Regions from separate parts of the Glutamicibacter sp. MCAF14 genome, predicted to be linked through region 2. Evidence: riboswitches for the same ligand, from Rfam matches in the RefSeq annotation. Region 2 holds a riboswitch; each other region holds the start of a gene.
What was found. A riboswitch is a leader RNA that binds a small molecule or an ion and turns the genes downstream of it on or off. The one in region 2 is predicted to bind thiamine pyrophosphate.
Positions count from the first base shown of each region.

Region 1 (4,206 bases), on a different contig from region 2:
TGACCGGTCCGTGGCCGCTGCCCACCTGCAATTGGTCGGCTGCGGCAATGGCCCGGTCAAGGTAGGACTTTGACTGTTCCAAGGCGATGCTCCAGTCGCCGGTGGCCGCAAAGCGGGTAGCCAGGGTGCTGGAGAGGGTGCAGCCGGTGCCGTGGGTATTGCTGGTGGCATGGCGCGGGCCGTTGAGCTCAAGCTGAACGCCGTTGGCTGAGACCAGCGCATCGGGGCACTGTGCCCCGGCCAGATGCCCGCCCTTGGCCAGCACCAGGGCATCGTGCTTGGCCGCCAGGCGCTGGGCCTGGGACAGAACTTCCTCCCATGCGCTGGCCACTGGTTCGCCCAGCAAGCTGGCAAGCTCCAGGATGTTCGGGGTGATCACCGTGGCACGGTCCAGCAACGAATCAAGGGCTGAATGATCCTCAAGCAGGCGGTCCCCGCTGGTGGCGACCATGACCGGGTCCAGGACTACCGGGGCGTTGATAGTTTCCAGCCAGCTGGTCACTGCGCGGATGACCTCGGAGTTGGCGAGCATCCCGATCTTGATGGCGTCGATGCGAATATCTGTACTAATGGCTTCAAGCTGCGCGAGGACAAAGTCGCCGCTGACCGCCTGGACGCCGGAAACCCCGTGGGTGTTCTGCGCGGTCAGTGCGGTGATGACGCACATGCCATAGCCGCCGTTGGCGGAAATGGCCTTCAAATCTGCCTGGATTCCCGCTCCGCCGGAAGGATCGGAGCCTGCAATGGACAAGATATTCACTTGGCCGCCTCCCATGCCGCCACCAGCTGCGCGCTGGCCTGCTGCGGATCTTCGGCATTGCAGATGGCGCGAACCACGGCCATGCCCGCTCCGCCGCCGGCGCTGATCGCGGCGGCATCGTCCTGGGTCAGCGCGCCGATGGCGACGCAGGGTAATTGAGTTAGGGTGGTGGCCCGGGCAAAGCCCTCAAGCCCCAGGGGCGTGGGGTGGTCCTTTTTAGTCGGAGTGGCGCGGATGGCTCCGACTCCCAGGTAGTCAATCAACGAAGCGTCCGCATTCGCCTGGGCCAGCTGCTCGTCCGTGGAAGCGCTCAAGCCGAGGATCCCGTTGCCGATGAGCTGGCGGGCCAGCGCCACCGGCACATCCTTTTGCCCGATGTGGATGCCGTTCACGGCGGCTCCGGCAGCCCGTGCCGCGAGGTAGACGTCGATCCGGTCGTTGATTAGCAGCTGGGCTTTGCCCTCGGTGAGCTTGGCGGCCGCGCAGGACAGTTCGAAGAATTCCCGGGCGCTTTCTTCCTTGGCGCGAAGCTGGATCCATTCGATCCCTCCGGCGACCGCGCCTTCGATGACTTCCAGGGTGCTGCGCGGGGTGCAGCTGGCGGTGTTGGCAACTAGGTAGGCACCGTAGTTATGCATGGTTCACTTCCTCGTACTTCAAGTTCTGCAGTTCTTCGGGTTCGGTAGCAGCCAGTGCATCCAGGAATGCGACGGCGAAGCTTCCCGGGCCGGTGCTGGCCTCCAGTGCCTTCTCGGCGGCTAGGCCATAGAAGCCGTGGGCGGCGATGGTGGCTTCGAATGGGTCATCGTGCACCGCGAGCATGCCAGCGCAGAAAGCGCCCAAGGCGCAGCCTCCTCCGGTCATCCGGGTCAGGCCGACGCCGTTGGTGTGCACCAGTACGGTGCGCGTGGCATCAATGATGGCGTCGGATTCACCGGAAATTGCCACCACGCAGCCATGCTCTTGTGCAAGCTCGCGGCCAGCATCCAGGGCCGCGGAAACAGTATCCAGAGCATCTACGCCGCGACCGGTGGAGCTCTTCCCGGCCAGTGCCAGGATTTCCGAAGCGTTGCCGCGAATCAGGGCAGGGCGTTGGGTCACGAGGCGCCGGGCGAAGTCGGTGCGTACCGGCAAAGCTCCCACGGCCACCGGGTCCAAGACCCACGGGGTGCCTGCGGCGCTCGCCGAATGCACGGCCTCATCCATGGCGGTGAGCTGTTCGGTGGTTGGCGTACCCAGGTTCACCAGCACGGCCGAAGCAACTTCTGCAAAAGGGCCGGCTTCGCCTGGCAGGTCGGTCATCGCCGGTGAAGCGCCCGATGAGAGCAGCATATTGGCGGTGAAGTTGGATACGACGGTATTGGTCAGGCAGAAAACCAAAGGTGATTGTTGCCGGTATTTCAGGGCAACGGCATGTAAAGCCATGCGACATCCCTCCGCTAGCGTGAACTAGATCAGGTTCTACGGGTCTTATCTCAGTCGGCTTCTCCGACACCCCGTGTCACTGCCCTTGAGCGTACGCACCTAGAGCGTCCACGACAAGTTTTTAACGTTCGCGCCGCGCCACCAGGGCCTTGAGGGTTGCGGCATCCACCTGCTGGGCGGATGCCAATTCCCAGAGATGGTCTACTGCGGCCAAGAGATCCTCACTAGGGTCCACCGAGTGCGCACGCTCATTGACCACCGTGCCGGCACGCCGCCGTGAGCTGATCAGCCCTTCGGCTTCCAATTCCTTGTAGGCGCGCGCCACGGTTCCGGCGGCAACACCGAGGTCCGTGGCCAGGGCACGCACGGTCGGAAGCTTGGCCCCGGCAGCCAGCTCACCTAGGGAAATCAATGAAGCAATCTGCGAGCGGATCTGCTCATAGGGAGGGGTCGCTGCCTGGAGGTCGACTCTGATCTGCGAGCTCATGAAGTACTTGACCGTTGGGGCGAAGGCACGAAGGCGCTGCCCGGGCGCTCAAGGACAATTACCGCTGGGACAACAAAGATCAGCAATGCAAAGAGTCCCAACCCTGCCGGGAACCCATAGCCAATGAGCAGCATGGCCGCCACTGCGCTGGCGGTAACCCGCATCGAACGCAATTCCAGAACCCTGCGGTACCAGATTTCTTCGGCAGCCGAGACGCACCAGGGAATAATTACCCGGCGGGCAAGCCATGTGAATCCACCATGGGAGGCCAGCAGCAAGAGGAGTAGCCCGGCAACAATCACCTTGCTCGGGGATGCGAAGCCCCATAGGTAATCCAAGGGCGGATAAAGCAAGAAGTAGGTGCTGGTGGCAAGCAGCAGGCCCGCACAGGCGTAGGACCACCACGGCAGCGGTGCCGAATGCTTTTCAGCGGCTGCCGCCTGTCGAGATGCCCAATTCATGTAGCCCAGGTACAAGGCATTCAGCCCAAGGTACAGCATCGCAGCTGCCGTGAAGAGGGCGAGGATCCACGTGGTGCGCTGGGCGCTGGGCCATTGGGTTTCATCGGTGACAGTCAAGAAGGTCCAGCCGATTGCGAGGCCGAGCAAGGCCAGCGTTGCAGTGGAGTATTGCAAAACGAATAGCTGTTCACGCAGACGTCCAAAAGCGGTCGGCGCCTTGGCAGCGGAATGAGCTTTCAATGTTGAACGCGGTCCCCAGAAGAATAAGGTGAGGCCCACGGCAAGAGCGCTGTAGTTCAATAATGCGTTCTGGTCAGTGAATAGATTGACCTGTGAATAGTTGAGCACCGACACGGTGAACGCCAGCAGCACGATACCGGTATTGCGCAGCAAGCGGTTAAGCCAGACAGTGCGCAGCGCCTGGTTATCCTCGCTGGTGATACCGGCCAAGGGGCGCCTTCTCAAGATGGCCGCCGCAACCACGGCGGCGGCCACGACGATGCCCGCCAGAGCCACGATGAAGATCGGGAGCATCTGGAGGCCCGATAGTTGCCCGTCCGTTGCGATACCCGACTCGTACATGGAGTATCCGCCCGAATCAACGGAGGTTATTTCAGTGGCAGGGACGCCGATGCGTCCTTCGACCGTGGAAGCCGGCCATAACGACCCCACGGCGGCCAGCAGCAGCAGCCCGACAAAAATCCCGAGCGACTTAGGGAAGGGGGTGGCCAGGGTGCGGGCTTCGAGCGAAGCGGTGCGCACCGGCTGCAATTCCTTGGGCCAGGTGAACAAGCCGATCATATAGACCAAGGGAACCCAGATTCCCGGGGTGAGCGCCTCGATGAAGGCAGAACTTGGATTCGGTTCGGAAACCGGAATGCTCCATGTCCTGGACAGGTCCCACGAGGTTGAAGCGAAGAATGCGATTAAAGCGCACCAGAATGAGTGCGACTGGGCTCGGTCGATCGCCGGGGCCCCGCGCCGGTGAGCTACAGAGCGCAGCCATGCGTAGATGATGGCTGCCACGACAGCAATGGAGGCGGCGCTCGCCGAGAACTGGGTCATGAACATTA
Region 1 is NZ_JBFREO010000001.1:36,050-40,255, reverse strand. It holds gene thiD (bifunctional hydroxymethylpyrimidine kinase/phosphomethylpyrimidine kinase) at 1-760, opposite strand, end outside; gene thiE (thiamine phosphate synthase) at 757-1,398, opposite strand; gene thiM (hydroxyethylthiazole kinase) at 1,391-2,185, opposite strand; TPP riboswitch at 2,175-2,269, opposite strand; gene AB4Y71_RS00185 (GntR family transcriptional regulator) at 2,307-2,672, opposite strand; gene AB4Y71_RS00180 (hypothetical protein) at 2,669-4,198, opposite strand.
Region 1: it holds a riboswitch for thiamine pyrophosphate, as region 2 does, so the genes downstream of both, thiM (hydroxyethylthiazole kinase) here and AB4Y71_RS02685 (ECF transporter S component) in region 2, are expected to answer to the same signal.

Region 2 (4,206 bases):
CGGCACCGGCCCCGGTGACCGCGGTGTTCGCCGGGTTGCTGACCAAGGTGGGCGTGTACGCGATTATCCGCACCGAAACCCTGCTCTTCCCGGGTGGTGCGGTGAACGCCGGACTGCTGGTGGTGGCGGCGCTGACCATGGTCATTGGTATCCTCGGTGCGCTGGCGCAGACGGACTTCAAGCGCATGCTGTCCTTTACGCTCACCAGCCACATCGGCTACCTGATCTTCGGTGTGGCCGTGGGCGGGCCGCTGGCCATCGCCGCGACCGTCTACTACGTGGGCCACCACATCATCGTGCAGACCTCGCTGTTCATGGTCGCCGGGCTGATCGAACGCCGTGCCGGCAGTTCGAATGTCACCCGGCTCGGTTCGCTGGCCAAGCTTTCCCCGGCGCTTTCGCTGTTGTTCTTCATTCCGGCCATCAACCTGGGCGGCATCCCGCCGTTCTCCGGGTTCCTGGGCAAGTTCGGGCTGCTTCATGCGGCCGCGCAAGAGGCTGATGCGCTGACCTGGATCGTGATCGGTGCCGGGCTGCTCACCAGCTTGCTGACCTTGATGGCGATCATCCGCGTGTGGGCCCGGGTGTTCTGGCGCCGTGCCGCTGATGCCGAAGTTCCCAACCAGGGGCTGGTCGCCGAAGCGACCCGGGTGGCCGATGAGACCCTGGCCGGAGGAGGGCAGAACCCCCGACTGGGTTTGAAGCTGGCCAAGTCCCTGGAAGCCGAATCCCTGCCGTGGGGCATGCGTTATGCCACCGGTTCGCTGGTGCTTGCAGGTATTGCGCTGACCGTCTTTGCCGGACCGATCTTCGAATTCTGTGAGCGCGTGGCCGTGGAACTGATTGCCCGCGAACCTTATATCACTGCGATCTTGCCACTCTGATTGGAGGGATGATGCCGAATAGGAATTTTGAACCGCGCGACCAGCGTATCGATGATGCGCTGGATACCTCCGGTGTGCGCCACCGCGCGACATTCAAGCAGGAATGGCCGCTGCTGCTGTTGCTGCTCTTCGTCTGGGGCGCCCTGTGGCAGGACTTCTCGCTGGGCAACATGATCTTCGGCGCGGTCATCGCGCTGGTCATCGTCAACCTCTTCCCGCTGCCGCCGGTGGTCCTGTCCGGACGCATCAACCTGTGGTACTGCCTGAAGCTGTTCATCTGGTTCATGGGCCAAGTGGTCGTGGCCAGCTTCCACGTGGCCAAGCTGGCCATCGCCAACGGCAAGAAGACGCACAGCGCCATCATCGCGGTGCCGCTGCGCACCGGCTCGGATCTGATCGTGATGACCGTGGGCCACGTGCTCACGCTGATCCCGGGTTCGTTCGTGATCGACGTGGACCGCAGCTCATCGACCCTGTACCTGCACTACATCGACATTGAATCTCCGGCAGATGTGGAGAAAGCCCGGGCGGCCATCCGCGACATCGAGCGCCGGCTGATCATGGCCATCGGCAGTCCGGATGAGTACGAAGCGATCAAGAATGAATGCGGACCGGACTTTGCTGCGAGGAAGGAATAGACATGATGGACATCGTCATTTGGATCTGCGGCATCATGCTGTGCCTTGGGGCCGTAGCTTGCCTGGTCCGCGTGGCCAAAGGCCCGTCGATTCTTGACCGGGTGCTGGCCCTGGACGTGATGTTGCTGATCATCTCCGCCGCGCTGTGCCTGGAAATGGTTTTGCACAAGCACACCGACTACCTGTTGTTCGTGGTGGCCGCCTGCATGCTCGGCTTCATCGGCTCTGTGACCGTCTCGCGCTTCGTTTCGGATCAGAGGAACGCCTAATGGATCTCTTCCTCGATATTCTTGTCGCGATACTGCTGGTCGTGGGCTGCCTGATGTCTTTGATTGCCGGTATCGGCCTGCTGACCTTCCCGGATATGCTCACCCGCATGCATGCCGCGACCAAGCCGCAGGTGCTCGGTTTCCTGCTGATCTTCGCCGGACTGGCCATTCATCTGCGCAGCTGGGCGGTGATCCCGGTGCTGGTCCTGGCCTGGGGAATGCAGCTGCTGACCGCACCTGTTTCTGCCCACATGATCGGCCGATCCGGCTACCGCACCAAGCACGCGGCCAAGGAGACACTCTTCTCCGATGAGTTGAGCCTGGTCGTGAACAAGGTCAATTCCACTCCACCAACCGAAGCCACTCCGATCACCAAGGACCAACCCGGAGAAAACCAGAATTAAACGCAAAGCGGGAGCCACGCAAATATCGCGGCTCCCGCTTCATGGCTTAATGCCGATGCCTACTTAGTGAACTTGGCAACAACCTTGTTGGCGCTGCGGTCTGCAACGGTCTGCATGATCGCTGCCACCAGAGCGGAGACCACGGCAAAGCCCAGTGCCTTACGGAATGAAGCTTCAGCTGCTTCGTCAGTGCCCTTGCGTGGCGCTTTGCTGCCGGTGGCCTTCAACCAAAGGAAATCAACTAGCTTGCCGCCGAGAATGCCTGCACCAACGGTGATGCCGGTGGTGACAAGTTTCTGCACTTTATCCATTTTTTCCTCACGATCAAGGTCTTGACTTATCGTTCCTCTGCCCAGCATACCTGCGGTATGGTGGGGGAGCAGTATTTTTTCCGACAGGGGAGCGTCAGACTTTTTAAAAGTCGCAAGACGCTGAGAGTGCGATAGATCGCAGACCCTCGAACCTGCCCCGGCTAGTACCGGCGAAGGAAGTCGAGCATCTCGGATGCGGATAGGCATGGGAACATGCCCTCATTCCGTCCATCTCCCCTCCTTGCACAGGAGGAGTAACAATGAACGAAACAGTATCGAAGCAGCGTACCGGCTGGCGTGTAGTTGACATCGTGGTCGCCTCGGTGATCGCAGTAGCTTCAGGGGTCATCTTCTGGGCATGGAGCGCCGGATATGGCCTGTTCTCACTGGCTTTTGCCGCATTCCCACCAGCTACCGCACTGCTCACCGGCATGTGGCTATTCCCAGCGGTGCTCGGTGCGCTGATCATCCGCAAGCCAGGAGCCGCGATCTATTGCGAGTTGCTGGCCGCTGTCGTTGAAGCGTTGCTCGGCTCGCACTATGGCTTGACCGTGCTGATCTCCGGAGCGGTCCAGGGCTTGGGTGCAGAACTGGTCTTCGCCGCATTCCGCTACCGCAAATGGAACCTGGGCGTTGCACTGCTGGCAGGCCTGCTCTCCGGGCTGTTTGCTGGATTTTCCGAGGCCTACATCATGGCCTACTACGTTGAGTACACCGCGGGGATGAAGATCTTCCACGTGATCGCCACCGGTGTTTCCGGACTGATTGTTGCCGGTCTGCTGTCCTGGCTGGCCACTCGTGCCCTGGCCAAGACTGGAGCACTGAGCGCGCTGGCCAGCCGGCGTGCGCACTTGGAAAGCTCAAAATGAGTTTCGTTGCCAATTCCGGGGCCGCCAGTAAAACCCAGCGTGGGGCGGCAATTACCGCAACAGGCTTCGGGTGGCAGCACACCGAACGGCACCAGCCGGCTATCTCCGGGTTGGATCTGCAGATCCACGCCGGAGAAAAGGTGCTGCTGGTCGGTCCTTCAGGTGCCGGCAAATCGACACTGTTGCACGCCATGGCAGGATTGCTCGAAGCCGATGAGGCCGAGCAGGTATCCGGGCGTCTGCTCATAGACGGGTCCGATGCCTTCAGCCGCACCCATCCGGTGGGGCTGATGCAGCAGGATCCAGAAACTCAGGTGGTGCAAAGCCGGGTCGCTGATGATGTGGCTTTTGGTGCGGAGAACCTCGGGATTGATCCGCAGGTGATTCGCCAGCGCATCCCCGAAGCGTTGAACGCGGTGGGGCTGGGCGCGTTGGCTCATGATCACCGAACTCAGGAACTCTCTGGTGGGCAGAAGCAGCGGTTGGCCCTGGCCGGCATTCTGGCCATGGAGCCAAGCGTGATGCTGCTCGATGAGCCCACTGCCAATGTGGATCCGCAAAGCATCGAGCTATTGCGCGATGCGGTACTGAACGCGGCCCGGATATCGGGGGCCACCTTGATCATTGTCGAGCATCGTCTTGATGCCTGGGCGCAACATGTCGACCGGGTGATCGTGCTGCAGCCTGGTGGGGGAGTCGCGCATGATCTGGACCCCCAGCAGCTCTATACGGACGCCACGGTGCGCAACGAGCTGGCGGCTGCCGGGCTGTGGATCCCCGGATACCTTCCACAGGTAGCCGCTGCAGCCAACGAGCCAGGTCCAACGCTGC
Region 2 is NZ_JBFREO010000002.1:26,439-30,644, forward strand. It holds gene AB4Y71_RS02660 (Na+/H+ antiporter subunit D) at 1-884, shown strand, start outside; gene AB4Y71_RS02665 (Na+/H+ antiporter subunit E) at 896-1,522, shown strand; gene AB4Y71_RS02670 (monovalent cation/H+ antiporter complex subunit F) at 1,525-1,791, shown strand; gene mnhG (monovalent cation/H(+) antiporter subunit G) at 1,791-2,195, shown strand; gene AB4Y71_RS02680 (DUF4235 domain-containing protein) at 2,255-2,506, opposite strand; TPP riboswitch at 2,582-2,702, shown strand; gene AB4Y71_RS02685 (ECF transporter S component) at 2,767-3,375, shown strand; gene AB4Y71_RS02690 (ATP-binding cassette domain-containing protein) at 3,372-4,206, shown strand, end outside.

Region 3 (4,206 bases), 350 kb from region 2:
CCGAGAAGTGGCGGATGGCCACGGTGGTCAGTTCGGTGCCGGAGACTTGCAGCGCGGTTTCCAAGGTGGCAAGCGAGGTTGCTCCCCCGGTGCCCAGGATCAAGCGGGAGGACAGGGTGCGCCCGGCGATCTGGAAGGGATCGGTTTGGCTGTCTAATTCGGTGATGTTTTGCGTTTCCATGCTTAGCCTCCTTGGGCGGCGGTAACGAGTTCAACGCTGTGCCCTTGGGCCAGCAGGCAGGTATTCCACGCGCTTCGTGGGACAACGGCCCCATTGACCGCGGCTGCGATTCCCAGCTTGCTGCCGTCTACTGCCAGCGAGTTGTCATCCATTTCCTTGCCGATGCTCGTGCTGATCAGTTCGCGCAGGGTCGTGCCTTCGGCCAGGTCTACTGGCTGGGAATTGAAGTTGATGCCGATGGTTTTCATAGCTGCGTGCTCCATTCAATGAGTGCTCAGAGTAGTTGTCGTAGCAAAGCGGTGCGGGTTCACTGCCAAGTCGAATTGCCCAGGTTCTGCGCCATCGATGAGGTCGGTGGTCATCCGGGCGCCCAACGGGGTCAAGAGGACACCGTGGCGGGAATATCCGGTGCTGAGAACCAGGCCCGGATCAAGGCGGCCAATCAGCGGCCGGTCATCCGGGGTGGCTGGACGGGCTCGGGCTGTGGCTTCGTTCAAGGTGCACTCGCTGATCCCGGGAACCAGCTTGCGGGCATTGTCCAGCAGGTTGTGCATGGCCCCGATGTTCACTGCCGGTTGCGCATCTTCGCGGACACTGGCGCCAAGCACCAGGCTGCCGTCCTTTCTCGGGACCAAGTACACGTTGTCCCGGTGCACGATGCCGCGGATGGTGCGGGTAATCAGCGGAGGTCCTGCAGGTCCTTGGATCCGCAGGATATCTCCATAGACCGGGCGCAGCGGAAGATGCGGGAGGCCTTGAACCGTGCCAAGCCCGGTGGCAAGGATGGTCTGGTCAGCTTCGAGGATCCGGCCTGTTACGGTGCGAACCCCGACGGTCCGCTCCCCTTTAGTGAGCAGCGTCTGCACGGATTCTTCAATGAGCGACGGACGCAGGTGCGCCAGCAGGATCTTGAGAACTGAGCGCGGGTCGACCTGATGGTCTTCTTCGCACAGGACCGCGCCTGCGATATTGGCGGCCAACGCCGGTTCGAGTTTTCGTGCTTGGCTTGGCAACAGCTTTTGCGCACACAGTCCAAGGGATACTTGCAGCTCTGCCAATTCATGTAATGCTTCGCGGTCAGCAGGCTCGGCAGCGACAACCAGCGTGGAGTTTTGCAGGTAGTCCGGCCGGTGCCCGGTCACGGATTCTATGCGTTCAATAAATTGTGGATAGGCTGCATTCGATGCGGCGAGCAGCTGATGCAGCTCACCGTGGCCCCAATTGGTTTCAGCTGCCGGAGCGAGCATTCCTGCCGCTGCATAGCTGGCGCCGTGGCCCGGACCCGGATCGATAAGCGTGACGGTGTGAGCTCGGGATTGGAGTTCGAATGCGATAGCCAGGCCAATAATTCCGGCACCAACGATATTGACATGCACAAGGGCACGCTTCCTTCCTACGGCGGCATGACCCGCATCAGGTGTAGCGGTCGGCTCGGTGCCCTCTCAGCCTGGTCAATTCAGGCTCCCGCGGATTACTGCGATTATAAGCATGAGCTAGCTCATAATGTCGAACTTTATTGCCACTAGTTCCGTCATCTTCTGTGATGTAGTTACTGGTATGGATTTTCAAGACTTCCCTGTAGCTCTTCGGCTTGATTCTTCGCTGGCCCAAGTCATCATCGACTTGGAGCAAGAACTGCTGGATCCAAGTCGCCGGAGCAGCGTCGAGGAATTGAAGCGGCTCTTGCATCCTTGGTTCCGCGAGGTTGGAGCCAGCGGACGGAACTATGACCGGGAGAGCATCATCGCCCAGCTGGCCATGGAACCCATTCGACAGTCGGGCCCGTTGAAGGTGGCGAACCCGGTGGCGTTGCAGCTGGCAGGGCACCTGGTGCTTTTACGCTGGCACTTGCATGCCGAGGTGAGCAGCGAGCGCAGTTCGCTGTGGATCCTTGAGCAGGATCGCTGGCAGATGATCTTCCATCAGGGCACCACCAGCAGCGCACAGATCCCTGCTTCTACTCCAAAAGCTGAAGCGGCTGCGAGCGCAGGAGATGAATTTTGTGTGCGTCCACTTGAACCATCTGATGCAGCAGCGGTGTTCGAGGCATTTTCTTCAAACCCTGATATGAAGCGCCAAGGCGATGCCGATACCCCGCAGAAAGCTCACGCGTATGTCCAAGCGCTGCTTGAGGATAGGAAACGCCAGCGGGCACTGGCGGTGACCATCGAAGATCGGTTGGTTGGCTTGGTGTGCGGGACGGTGAACCATTCCAATGAGAACGCGTGGGTTTGGTATTGGATGAACCAGAAGTACCGTGGCCGATCACTGGCTACCCGTGCTGTGGCGAGTTTGGTGGATTATCTTTTCGGCGAGTTGGGTCTCTACCGCTTGGAGCTTGGACTGCGGGCAAATAATCCCAGTTCAAAGCACGTGGCCGAAAGCAATGGTTTCCTGCGTGAGGGAATCGAGCGGGGCAAGTTCTTGGTGGATGGCAATCGCATTGATGTGTATACCTATGCTCGGTTGCGCACCGACCCGGCACCGGCAGTGAACGCGCTGCCGTGGAGCAGGCAACCGTAGCGTGCTGAAATTCAAAAAAGCCACGGAATCCAAAATTGGATTCCGTGGCTTTTTATCTGTCCCTCAAGTTCTGTGATTGATAGTTAGATACCAGGGGTTGACGATGGTGGCATCGTATTCGGGCCGTCGTTGTTCTTGCTTGCTTCCATCTTGGTCAGCGTGCGTGCGGCTGCATCGCGTCCGCCAAGTCCAAAGGCCAGCGCTGCTGCCAGTGCTGCACCGATGACAATTGCGCCGAAGGCCATGTTGATGATCGAATCGGCGATACCCATGTACTTCAGGCCCATCGCTACGAACAGCGCAATTGCTGTGTAGCGGATGATCTTTGAAGCGGTGGTGTCACCCAAGAACCGTCCGATGACATTGGCGATGACGAAACCTGCGGCAATGATTGCTGCGCCGAAGATGATCTTGCCACCCAGGGCCAGGATCTCGTTGAGGATGTTGGTGATCGCTGGGAAGTTCAGCATCTGAGCTGCCATCACGCCGAAGAACAGCACGATAGCGATCTTGACGATGCCGGCAATGATTCCCGATGCGCTCTTGCCTTCGGGAACAATGCCCCACTGGGCCACGACCGAGTCGGTACCCACACCGTGAAGAGTGGTTTCAAGCAACTGACCGACGAACTTGGCAATCAGGATACCGACTGCCAACAGAGCCAAGGCCATAATGACCTGTGGGATTGCGGTGAAGACCAGCTGCAGCATCTGCTGAGCAGGATCCGAAATTGCCGCGATTCCCAGTACCTGCAGGGCCGAAATTGCCACGACCAGCAAGATCAAGGCGAAGACGATGTTGGAAATGATGTCAACGATCTTCGCTTGGGATTCGCGTGACTGGACTCCATCTACAGGTTCGCCGCGCGGGGTGACTTTGCGGACCAAGCTGCTGAAGTCTACGGTTCCCAACGCGGTCTTCAATAGCTGGCGAACGATATTTGCGATCACGTAGCCGATGAAGAAGATGAAGCCTGCACCGATGAGGTTTGGAATGAAGGCCATTACGCCGCCGAGCAGACCCTGCACCGGCGAGAGGACTTCAGATAGTGCGAAGACTTGCAAGATTGCTACCAGGCCAAAGAGCCAGACAATCAACCCTGCAACCTTGCCGAGGGATTGGCCTATCTGCTCTCCGTCATTGCCCTGCTTTTGCAGGAACTTCACCCTAGTCACCAGTTTGGCTGCAGCCCAACGAACTATGCGCGCAACAAGCCACGTAATGATGAGGATGATTAGCGCGATGCCAACCTTTTGTAGCATCGACGCCCAGTCGATATTTCCTAAAACGTTCTCAGACTGCATTGCTGCTCCTTCAACGTAGGGACAATCCGACCCTACGATGAAGTTCCAACACTGACTAGGGCAAAGTCCAATACCCCCAGCTTGATTCAATAGACTTTCACAGGTTGAATTGCGAAAACCTTATGAAATATTAGCTGATTGCACGAAATCCGCAATATGTGCCCTATGCCACAACTGATTCACGCAATGTTAGAAAGT
Region 3 is NZ_JBFREO010000002.1:375,072-379,277, reverse strand. It holds gene AB4Y71_RS04405 (thiazole synthase) at 1-181, opposite strand, end outside; gene thiS (sulfur carrier protein ThiS) at 184-429, opposite strand; gene thiO (glycine oxidase ThiO) at 445-1,557, opposite strand; TPP riboswitch at 1,555-1,659, opposite strand; gene AB4Y71_RS04390 (GNAT family N-acetyltransferase) at 1,739-2,704, shown strand; gene AB4Y71_RS04385 (mechanosensitive ion channel) at 2,788-4,008, opposite strand.
Region 3: it holds a riboswitch for thiamine pyrophosphate, as region 2 does, so the genes downstream of both, thiO (glycine oxidase ThiO) here and AB4Y71_RS02685 (ECF transporter S component) in region 2, are expected to answer to the same signal.

Region 4 (4,206 bases), 160 kb from region 2:
TTCATGACCCCACGCGAGAAGTACTTGCTGCGTGCCATCGAGAAGGCTACCCGCCAGCCGGTGACCCAGATGCAGCTGCCTTCGCTGGATTCGGTCAACGACCGCCGTATCCAGAAGTTCACCGATCGCATCGACAAGACCATCAGCGGCCAGGACCTGACTACCTTCCGCGAAATCGTGGAGAAGTTCGCTTCCGAGCACGAAGACCTGGATCAGCTGGAAATCGCAGCTGCGCTGGCTCTGATGGCTCAGGGCGGTCGCCCGCTGCTGATGACCGAACCAGTCATGTCGCCTTCGAAGAAGGCCCGCATGGATCGCCCAGAGCGAGGCGGCGAACGCGGTGAGCGTGGCGATCGTGGTCCACGTGCCCGCAAGACCGCTGCTGAAGGCAACGCCATGTACCGTCTGGCCGTTGGCCGCCGCAACCGCGTGCAGCCAGGCTCGATCGTTGGCGCACTGGCTAACGAAGGTGGCTTCGATTCTTCGGAAATCGGCGGCATCGAGATCCGTTCGGACCACACCCTGGTCGAGCTGCCAGCCGAGCTGACCAAGGACCAGTGGCGTGCACTGTCCAAGACCCGCATCGGCGGCGAAGCCATTGAGCTCGAGCTCGACAATGGCCGCAGCCCACGTCGTGAAGACGACGGCGACCGCGGTGGCTTCCGCGGCGGCCGTGGCGGCGGCTTCGGTGGCGGTCGCAGTGGCGGCGGACGTGGCGGCTTCGGCGGTGGCCGTGGTGGCGGACGTGGCGGCTTCGGCGGCGGCGGACGCGGCGGCAAGGATCGCTACAGCGATTCGGGCCGTAGCGGTGGACGTCGCGACTACTAAGCCTGTCGCACACTAGCTGAACAGCATTAGATAACGCCCTCGGGGCAAGCATGAAGCTTGCTCCGAGGGCGTTTTCCGTTAACCGGAGCCCGCTTACGGGGCCGGGCTTCCCAACGGGATCTGGTCCCCGAGGTAGACCGTGCCGCCGCTTTCCAAGAACTGCCTGCTCTTCTGCGCCATCCCGGCCAGCGCGGCTTGGGCCTCGGCGGATCCGTACTCGTCACGGATATCCTGGGAAATGCGCATGGAACAGAACTTCGGCCCGCACATGGAGCAGAAATGCGCGGTCTTGGCTGGTTCGGCCGGCAGCGTCTCGTCATGGAATTCCTGGGCTGTGACCGGGTCCAGGGACAGCGCGAACTGGTCATGCCAGCGGAACTCGAAGCGCGCCTTGCTCAACGCATCATCGCGAGCCGTGGCCCCAGGGTGGCCCTTGGCCAGATCTGCGGCGTGCGCGGCGATCTTGTAGGTGATGACGCCGGTTTTCACATCATCCCGGTTAGGCAGTCCCAGATGCTCCTTGGGAGTGACGTAGCAGAGCATCGCGGTGCCGTAGCGGGCGATCTCGGTGGCGCCGATGGCGCTGGTGATGTGGTCGTAGCCCGGAGCGATATCGGTGACCAGCGGGCCCAGCGTGTAGAACGGAGCCCCATCGCACAGTTCCTGCTGGCGCTCCACATTCTCGCGCACCAGGTGGAACGGGATATGCCCCGGTCCTTCCACCATCACCTGAACGTCGTACTTCCAGGCGCGCTTGGTCAGCTCTGCCAAGGTGTCCAGCTCGGCGAACTGGGCGGCGTCATTGGCATCCGCAATGGAACCAGGGCGCAGCCCGTCGCCCAGCGAGAACGCCACATCGTACTGCGCGAAGATCTCGCACAGCTCATCGAAGTGGGTGTAGAGGAAATTCTCCTGATGGTGCGCCAAGCACCAGCCTGCCATGATGGACCCGCCGCGCGAGACCATGCCGGTGACGCGGTTGGCGGTCAGCGGGATGTAGCGCAGCAGCACTCCGGCGTGGATGGTCATGTAGTCCACGCCCTGCTCGCACTGCTCAATGACGGTGTCCCGGAAGATCTCCCACGTCAGTTCATTAGCTTCGCCATTGACCTTCTCCAGAGCCTGGTAGATCGGCACGGTGCCGATGGGCACCGGCGAATTGCGGATGATCCACTCGCGGGTGGTGTGGATGTCATCTCCGGTGGACAGATCCATGACCGTGTCCGCACCCCACTTGGCTGCCCACTGCAGCTTGGAGACTTCCTCGGCGATGGAGCTGGTCACCGCCGAATTGCCGATATTCGCATTGATTTTCACCAAGAAGGCCTTGCCGATGATCATCGGCTCGGATTCCGGGTGGTTTATGTTCGCCGGGATGATGGCCCGGCCGGCCGCAAGCTCGCTGCGCACCAGTTCGACATCGCATTCTTCGCGTATGGCAACATAGCGCATTTCCGGGGTGATGATCCCGGCCCGGGCATAGTGCATCTGGGTCACACGGGCTGCGCTGACGGCCCTTCGCGGAGGCGCCGAGCGTCCGGCCCACTCTGCGCTGGCGGTGCCTCTGCGAACCGCAGAGCGTCCGTCATCGTGCAGATTGCGTTCTCGACCCTCATAGGTTTCCACATCCCCGCGTTCCAGGATCCACGGTTCGCGGAAAGGCTGCAATCCTTGGGTGGGTTCGCTTCCCGGTCCGCTGGTGCGATACACCTGCAACGGTTCATTTAGCTCGCCATTGGGGGAGCCAGCCAATTGGATCTGGGTGACGGGAACGGAAATTCCCTCAGACACGCGGTAGGCAAGGGTGTGGGCAAGGTGCTGTTCAAATTGTTCCACTGGGGAAACTCACTTCCTTCGCCGGCATTACCCGGACAGGTTCAACGGTCGCGGACGGCGATAGTCCGATCTCAGCCCTTGCCAGGGCACCCGTGTGGTCGCGATCAACTTAGCACGATTTCTGCCAGAAAAGACAGCAGCGCTGCACAAATTATGGATGTGAAGAAGCAGCGGTCCAGAAGATGGGAAGTGGTTTCACTCTCGCTGGCAGCTGGGAAACAGGCTGCTGTGGGGCGTAGTGGGAGAAACTTTTGGGGAAACGAAAAGAGAGACAATCTGCAATCAGATTGTCTCTCTTATTTCGAGCCCCCTGCCGGAATCGATCCGGCGACCTCGTTCTTACCAAGAACGCGCTCTACCACTGAGCTAAGGGGGCAACAGGTAAATACTTTACACAGGTTTTTAAGGTTTGCAAAATCCGCTGAGAATTTGTTGCTGACGTCACAACATCACTACTCAGGTTGCGTTTGGTGCATAGATACCCGAGTGTGAAATTAGCTGGGTAGTGAAAGGAATTTGAGGCATTCAGCATCTTAGAAAAGATCTTTTTCTTGCTTTGATGCTCCGGGCGCCCACCGCGGCTTCGTGCAGGGGTTTGCTGCCGATGGGAACGGGTTTCCCGTCGGGCGTCAGGACGGTTGCTGGGCAAAGTCACCTGATCATCGTTCGAGGCATGCGGTCTAGTGCAAAAGCGCTAGTGAGCCCAGGGAATTACCAAAGTGAGCATCGTCACCCAAGCCCTTTTTGTGCCACTCATAGTTCTACGTCGCATGGGCCCTGCATGTAAATTAGCACTGACTAGGCCTTATTCGTTTTGGATGGGCCATTCCTATGGGCGAGTTGGCCGATTTTTCTTTGCTGGGAAATCCGTGTAGAGTATTTACTCGTTGCCCCCTTAGCTCAGTGGTAGAGCGCGTTCTTGGTAAGAACGAGGTCGCCGGATCGATTCCGGCAGGGGGCTCTGAGTGAGAAGCTTTCTTGGCTTCTACTGGATTGCTTCTCACTTGTGGCGGCGTAGCTCAGCTGGTTAGAGCGCACGACTCATAATCGTGAGGTCCCGGGATCGAGTCCCGGCGCCGCTACCAAATGAAGACCCGCAGCTTTTGCTGTGGGTCTTTTTTGGATTTCAGGCACTCAGGACAAATCGGGCCCCTAAGTAAGGTCTGGAGAATTCTTGAATTTTTCGCCTGCTTGCTTGCCTGCCAAGTGATTCGTTTGTGAATCACCTGGCAGGTGAAGATCGCTTCTTATGGCTTTGGCTTGCCCAGTGCGTTGACTGCATCGCTTATCGTCGCGCCGCGGTGCTGCTGCCGGTAGGCTTTGACATCTTTCGGGTCAAGATCACTGGCATCCACAGTGACTTTTTGCTGTTTGTCGCGGAACCAGAACCACCCCATCAAAGCCCAGCTGCCAAGCAAGAGGCCATAGATTGGTTCATCGGATACCACGATGAGAAGTGCTGCCAGGAGAGCCAACGTCAAGATTGCCATTTCGCGTGCTGCTTTGCTCATCGAATGCCCCTAACTAATGCCTGCCGCCTCG
Region 4 is NZ_JBFREO010000002.1:183,187-187,392, forward strand. It holds gene AB4Y71_RS03380 (DEAD/DEAH box helicase) at 1-828, shown strand, start outside; gene thiC (phosphomethylpyrimidine synthase ThiC) at 922-2,664, opposite strand; TPP riboswitch at 2,661-2,768, opposite strand; tRNA gene AB4Y71_RS03390 (tRNA-Thr) at 2,969-3,040, opposite strand; tRNA gene AB4Y71_RS03395 (tRNA-Thr) at 3,554-3,625, shown strand; tRNA gene AB4Y71_RS03400 (tRNA-Met) at 3,673-3,749, shown strand; gene AB4Y71_RS03405 (hypothetical protein) at 3,912-4,175, opposite strand.
Region 4: it holds a riboswitch for thiamine pyrophosphate, as region 2 does, so the genes downstream of both, thiC (phosphomethylpyrimidine synthase ThiC) here and AB4Y71_RS02685 (ECF transporter S component) in region 2, are expected to answer to the same signal.